Regions from separate parts of the Priestia sp. SRI_019 genome, predicted to be linked through region 2. Evidence: a T-box and tRNA genes for the amino acid it is inferred to sense, from the RefSeq annotation. Region 2 holds a T-box; the other holds one or more tRNA genes.

Region 1 (3,423 bases), on a different contig from region 2:
ATTAACGATGCGTTTGCCGTCTCAGTAGTACTAGTGGTGGTTGCCTTAATTCTTTCATTATTTATGAAACGCGCAACGCCGGCAAGTGAAGATGAAGTGATAAAGGAAAAAGCAGGACGTGAGCAGTTCGCTAAATGAAAAAGAAATCCCCGCTGAGACAGCGGGGATTTTTTTAGCTTGTATATCTAAAACTTAAGCCCATTTTCTTTAATAGTTTCCGGTAGCCGATGGACGTTTGATCAGCCATAATGTGCGCTTCCATCTGCAGGTCTAAAGGCAAGTCTTCAGGTTTTTGATTTTCAACCATTTCACGGTCTTCGTCAAAGACGCGAAGGTTAAAGTCATACACACCTTCAACGCTCGAATCTTTGTCAAAGTTTCGAGCGATTGGTGCGAATAAACGTGTTTCGCGGGCTGAAATAGGAGAGACTGCATTCATAATCCACAGCTCTGCGCCTTCTGGGAAGTATACTTTTAGCGTAGCTGTAAACGGTGGATAAACATCAAAGACACGAAGCCATTTAAAATCAGGTGGATTTAAATGCTGCTGTTCTTTGGAATAATTGCTCACGGTGCTCGTATATTCTACATGAAGCCCATACTCTGTATCGCTTACTTTATACTTAGGCACAAAGGCGTTGTTTCGATCACCAAATGTGTCCGTGTGAACCCAAGCAAAATGAGCTACGTCTAAAAAGCCTTCCATTTGACGACCGGCCGAACCCATGATATCAAAGCTCGGACAAACAATTTGCTGAAAATCAGGGTCCTCCCACGCATCGAAGTAAGGCAGGTTATCTTGTTCTCCTGTCAGGGAAGTCCACACTAATCCAAATCGTTCAATAACTGGATAGACGGCCATACACAAGCGGGGAGAAATATTGGCATCAGGGTGAGCTGGAATTGATGTGCATGCGCCGTCCGTTGCATAGCGGAAGCCGTGGTAAGGACAGACAATTTCATCATCTTCCACCCAGCCCATGCTAAGCGGGGTGCCTCGGTGAACGCATAAATCACGAGCCGCTACTACTTTGTGTGTGGTACGGTATAGAACTAGATTTACATCTAGCAGTTTTACGGACGTTGGTTTCTCTGTTACATCACTGCAGCGTGCGACGGGGTACCAATACTTAGCGAGCGTCGTCCAATCTTCCAGGCTGAACGTGCAGTCTCTTGGGTAGGGAGTTGCCGTTTTTGATTTGGTCATGGTTGGTTGTTGTTCCATCTATTTTCTTCCCTTCTTTTGTAAGCTCTTTTACTAAGGGTAATATAAAAAAAGAAAATTCACACAATTTGTGTGAGGAGTTCTAACATAAAATATGGAACTTTGTAGAAAGTGCGAATTTCAGAAGATGCAAATTAGAGAATATACCAATAAAAAAATTTAAAAAAGCGCTTCCTAAATGATTTTAAACGTGATATAATTTTCCAAGACGCTGGTGTAGCTCAGTAGGTAGAGCACTTGCATGGTAAGCAAGAGGTCGCAGGTTCGATCCCTGTCGCTAGCATACTAAAAAACCTTCTTTCTTGTTGAAAGAAGGTTTTTTTATTTGTGATGGCTTTAAAATTCTTCTCCGTCTTGTGAAAACTTTAACAGTTTGATAGCCTTATTAGGACGCTGTGAGAAAACATGTATATCTTTTTCACTATGTCTTATGAATCATATTTAGAAATATTCTTAAAAGAATGTTTATTGCCTCTAAGCATTGGGTACACGAAACTAGGGGTTAAATTTCAACAAGGAGTGTGAACGATCATTTGATTACGTTTAAGAATGTGTCAAAGCAATATCCAGACGGTACGACCGCCGTGAAAAATATTAATCTAGAAATTAAAGAAGGAGAGTTTTTCGTTTTAATTGGTCCGAGTGGGTGTGGGAAAACAACCACCTTAAAAATGATTAACCGTCTTCATGATATTACCGAAGGAGAACTATACATAAAAGATAAGCTCGTATCGGACCACAACATACATGAGCTACGCTGGAACATTGGTTATGTCCTACAGCAGATTGCTCTTTTTCCTCATATGACCATTGCTGAAAATATAGCTATTGTACCCGAGATGAAGCATTGGAAGAAAAATAAAATCAAAACGCGCATTGATGAACTGCTTACCTTGGTAGGACTAGACCCAAAGCAGTATCGAAACCGAAAGCCGTCTGAGCTCTCAGGTGGCCAGCAGCAACGTGTAGGTGTAGCGCGTGCCCTCGCAGCTGATCCCCCCGTTATTTTAATGGACGAACCCTTTAGTGCCCTCGATCCGTTAAGCCGCGAACAGCTTCAGCAAGATGTTATTAGCTTAAAAGAAAAAATCAAAAAAACATTTGTGTTTGTTACGCATGATATGAGCGAAGCGATGACGCTTGGAGATCGTATCTGCCTAATGAAAGACGGGGAAATTGTTCAAGTTGGAACCCCGGAGGAATTCATTCAAAAGCCTAAGAATGAATTTGTAAAAACATTTATTGGAAATCAAGGAAATGCTTTATTTGAGACATTGGATATGTTTCTCAAAGAAAGTGAACAGCCAGACGTAGAACCTACTGAAGAGCTAGCTTCAACCGCTACTGTTCAGCAGGCAATGGACGCCCTTTACGACCATGAAGCAATAGCCGTGAAAAAAGGGAGCAAACGCATTGGCGTTGTAACGCGCAAAACTCTATTAGCGTTTCTTTCTGATAAGACGAAAGAAGGAGGAGCGCTGTAATGAATGCACTAAGCACATTACTAGATCAACGAGGAGACGCACTGTTTCAAGCTCTTCTTGAACACATTCAAATTTCAGTACTGGCCCTTGTTATCGCCGTATTAATTTCAGTGCCGCTCGGACTGTACTTAACGAGACATGACCGCATTGCTGAACCGATCATTGGCGTAACAGCCGTACTGCAAACTATTCCTTCACTCGCTTTATTAGGATTACTGATTCCTCTTGTCGGAATTGGAACCTTTCCCGCGGTTATTGCACTGTTTTTATATTCGCTTCTTCCTATTGTACGAAATACATATACCGGAATTAAAGAAGTGGACCCATCTTTAATTGAAGCATCCAAAGCCATGGGGATGAACTCGTGGAGACGATTAATTAAAGTAGAACTTCCTCTAGCGCTTCCTGTCATTATGGCCGGAATTCGCACAGCGATGGTACTCATTATTGGTACAGCGACAATCGTGGCTCTTATCGGAGCGGGCGGACTCGGAAGCTTAATTTTGCTTGGTATTGACCGAAGCGATAATAGTTTGATTTTATTAGGAGCCATTCCAGCAGCATTATTAGCGCTTATTTTTGATGGAATTCTGCGAACGATTGAACATTCAGCTAAAAAAGGGTCCAAAAAACGCTCGTTTATTATGATCATCGTATTAATACTCATTCTTGGTTCTCCGTTTGCAGCGATGAGCGCAACAAAACCAGACCTTG
Region 2 (3,423 bases):
AAAGTTATACTGCTGATATATATTATCTTATACCCTTCTAGTTCAATATTCCCTTCATTTTAGTGTGAGACAAGATGAAGGGAATCACTATCCGACTTAAAAAATCGGATTTTTCTATTTAGCAAGGTAAATGGCTTCAATAAACTCCGTTTGAATTTTTTTCTTTATTCAAGTTTACAGCTGCCTCTTCCACACTTATTGTTCCTATATTTTTCTTCCCATGCTTTCGCATAGCAAGCGATTCATTTTCCACTTCTTTATCTCCTATCACAGCCATATAAGGAACTTTCAGCATTTCTGCTTCTCGAATTTTTAGCCCTATTTTTTCAATGCGATCATCTACTTCCACACGATATCCTTTTAACTCCATCTCGTGTTTCACTTTATATGCATATTCCATATGCGGCGGTGCAATAGGCAATAGTTTGAGTTGAACAGGAGCCAGCCAAAGAGGAAATTGACCTTCGTAATGTTCAATCAAGATGGCCATAAATCGTTCAACGGAACCGTATATAGCGCGGTGAATCATTACGGGACGATGCGGTTTATTGTCTTCCCCAATATACATACAGTCAAACTTCTCTGGCATTAGAAAATCAAGCTGAACTGTTCCGCACTGCCAGCTGCGACCTAAGGAATCTAAAATATGAAAATCGATTTTCGGCCCATAAAAAGCTCCGTCTCCTTCATTAACCTGGTAATCTAAGCCTTTTTCACTTAACACAGATTGAAGCGACTTTTCTGCTTGGTTCCATGTTTCAATATCTCCCATGAATTTTCCAGGTCGTGTGGATAGCTCCACTTTGTAATCGAAGCCAAAATGTGAGTAAAAGTCATGGATAAACGCTAGGATGCGGCTAATCTCAGCTTCAATCTGACTGAGTTCTACGAATAAATGAGCGTCGTCCTGTGTGAATGAACGGACTCTTAGCAATCCGTTTAAAGAGCCGGAAAGCTCGTGGCGATGAACTAATCCAAGCTCTGCGTATCGAATCGGAAGTTCTCGGTAGCTTCTTCGCTTGCTGTTAAACAACAAAATGGCTCCCGGACAATTCATAGGTTTAATCGCATAGTTTTGTTTGTCAACATTTGAAAAATACATATTCTCATGATAGTGCTCCCAGTGTCCTGATTGTTCCCATAGCTCCTGTTTCATCATGATTGGTGTTTTTATCTCCTGATAGCCTGCTTTGTAATGCTTTTGTTTCCAGTAGTTTTCTAACTCATTTCGAACAATCATTCCGTTAGGTAAGAAAAACGGCATGCCAGGAGCTTCTTCCATCGACATAAACAGCTCCAGTTCTTGACCTAATTTTTGATGATTTCGTTTTTCTGCTTCCATTTGTTTTGACATGTTCATTCCTCCAATATGTTTTTATTCAACAAAAAAGCCGCACTCATCCCTAGTAAAGGGACGAATGCGGCCGTGGTACCACCCTAATTCAGTAAAATACCCATACGTATTTTACGCTTAAAAAGATAACGGTTTTACCGGTTGCGGTTTCAGTGTATATACATTCCCCGCCGCAGCTCCAAGGTGGTAAATTCATTTCGTTTTCTAAGGGTTCTCAGCCAGTGACCCTACTCTCTGTAAAGAAAATCCAAAAATGATTCATGTCCTTTTCATTGCTCGTATATTCATTTTTTCTACATAAAAAAACCGCACTCATCCCTAGTAAAGGGACGAATGCGGCCGTGGTACCACCCTAATTCCGTAAAATACCCATACGTATTTTACGCTCAAAAAAGATAACGGTTTTACCGATTGCAGTTTCAGTTATGCACGTTCCCTGCAATAGCTCTAAGGTGGTAAATTAGATGATTTCTTAAGGGCTCTCAGCCAGTGACCCTATTCTCTGCGAAGAAAACAGCACCTAATTCATGTCCTTTTCATTGCCAAATACTGTTTATTAGTTGTTAAAAGCGATTATAGTGTATAAATTTAACAGAAGTCAAGAGATAATTTTTTATTTTTTAATGGTATAGAATTACTTTATGCTTGAATTCTTGAAAAGTTACTTAAGAATATACGGACTTAAAAAGTTTTTTATTATACTATTAACGACTACATTCTATTCTTATTTTTACCTTTATTTTCACAACAATAAAGCGCAAAAGAAAGATACCGTAAGTCCTTATTTGTTTTATCTATGCGGAATTAACGAAGTAAAACCAATACTATCCCAAACCAGAACAAGTAACATAGCACAAGCATCATCAGGTTTTTTTATTTATATACTAAAATATTAAATATACCTTTTTCTGCTCACCCAAATAGTTGACTTAAATCCGTAGAAACTATTTTTTATCTATCTTTAGACTGAAGCTCATCATACATACTTCCACTTTGCGGAAAAATCCGTTTTGTCCTGATTTGTTCTTTAAGAATAACATCAAGCTGCCGCTGAATTTCCCTTGTTTCATTTGTCGAAAAGTACGGGTGAGCCAGATTTACTGTTTCTAACGGATCCTTGGTCAAATTGTACATTTCAATTTGATCGGGAACACGTGTTGTTTTGAGGGTAGTAAGACTTACAGGGTAACCTTCATATTGCTCTCCGTGAATGAATTCATCTTTTTTGTCATCTGCTGACCAAAATTGCGGATTATCATGATAGCGAGCGTATTTCCAAATTTCCTTTCCTGCCGCTGACGAAAACTCGACAATGACCGCTTGAATGTGATTAGGCTGAACAACTGACGGGTAGCTTTCTCCTAAAAAACTTGTTTGGTGAAGTCCTTTTGTCGGGTCATCATCCGTCATGAAGAAAACCGGTGTTTGCTCTTGCTCAAGAGACGATTCTCCTCGAAGTATACCTGACAGGTCTCGCCCAACAAATGGATGTACTTCCGTATGACTTTTTTGTAATTGCTTTTGAACAGCGGAAGCATTGATATTAGCTAAACTAAGCATTGTCGGGATCAAGTCAACGTGACTAGTCATCAGGTCTGTACGTTGATAATTGGTAAACAAACATTTGTTGTGAATGAGAAGCGGAACGTGAATAGATTCTTCATACATGTTGTACCATTTTTGATGTAGTCCCCCGTGAGCTCCAAGCAAATCACCGTGATCAGACGTAAAAATAATAATTGTATTTTCATAGAAAGAAGATTGTTCCATGGTCCGAAGAACTTTTAAAATTTGTTTATCAACATTTTTTTGCAGCTGATAATACAAGCGCCGGTAGAAGCTAGAATTTGGCGTTGGCTGCAGCGCTTTTGGAGAGAGTATTTATAGCTGCTTTGAGCGCAAGGCTTTGTTTGTAAAGGTTCTCTAATGGTAGGCGGCGGATCGATGTTCGGAATCGTCTCATCAATAGAAAACTGAAACATAGGAAGGTGTTTGGTAATCGCTCCAAACAGCGCAATGTCATGCGGGTTCACAAACGAAGCTACCATGAGCCAAGGCTGCTCAGTCGC

What was found. A T-box is a leader RNA that pairs with one kind of tRNA and senses whether it is charged. The one in region 2 lies ahead of thrS (threonine--tRNA ligase), so its partner is inferred to be a tRNA-Thr.
Region 1: it encodes a tRNA-Thr, which carries the amino acid that the T-box ahead of thrS (threonine--tRNA ligase) is inferred to sense. The anticodon was not compared.

What each region holds. Positions count from the first base shown of each region.
Region 1 is NZ_JBYCZN010000001.1:967,316-970,738, forward strand. It holds gene AC2YJL_RS04925 (DHA2 family efflux MFS transporter permease subunit) at 1-138, shown strand, start outside; gene AC2YJL_RS04930 (aromatic ring-hydroxylating oxygenase subunit alpha) at 173-1,225, opposite strand; tRNA gene AC2YJL_RS04935 (tRNA-Thr) at 1,436-1,508, shown strand; gene AC2YJL_RS04940 (ABC transporter ATP-binding protein) at 1,759-2,709, shown strand; gene AC2YJL_RS04945 (ABC transporter permease/substrate-binding protein) at 2,709-3,423, shown strand, end outside.
Region 2 is NZ_JBYCZN010000002.1:393,681-397,103, forward strand. It holds gene thrS (threonine--tRNA ligase) at 137-1,354, opposite strand; T-box leader at 1,408-1,636, opposite strand; T-box leader at 1,677-1,903, opposite strand; partial or broken gene AC2YJL_RS12325 (sulfatase family protein) at 2,306-3,423, opposite strand, start outside.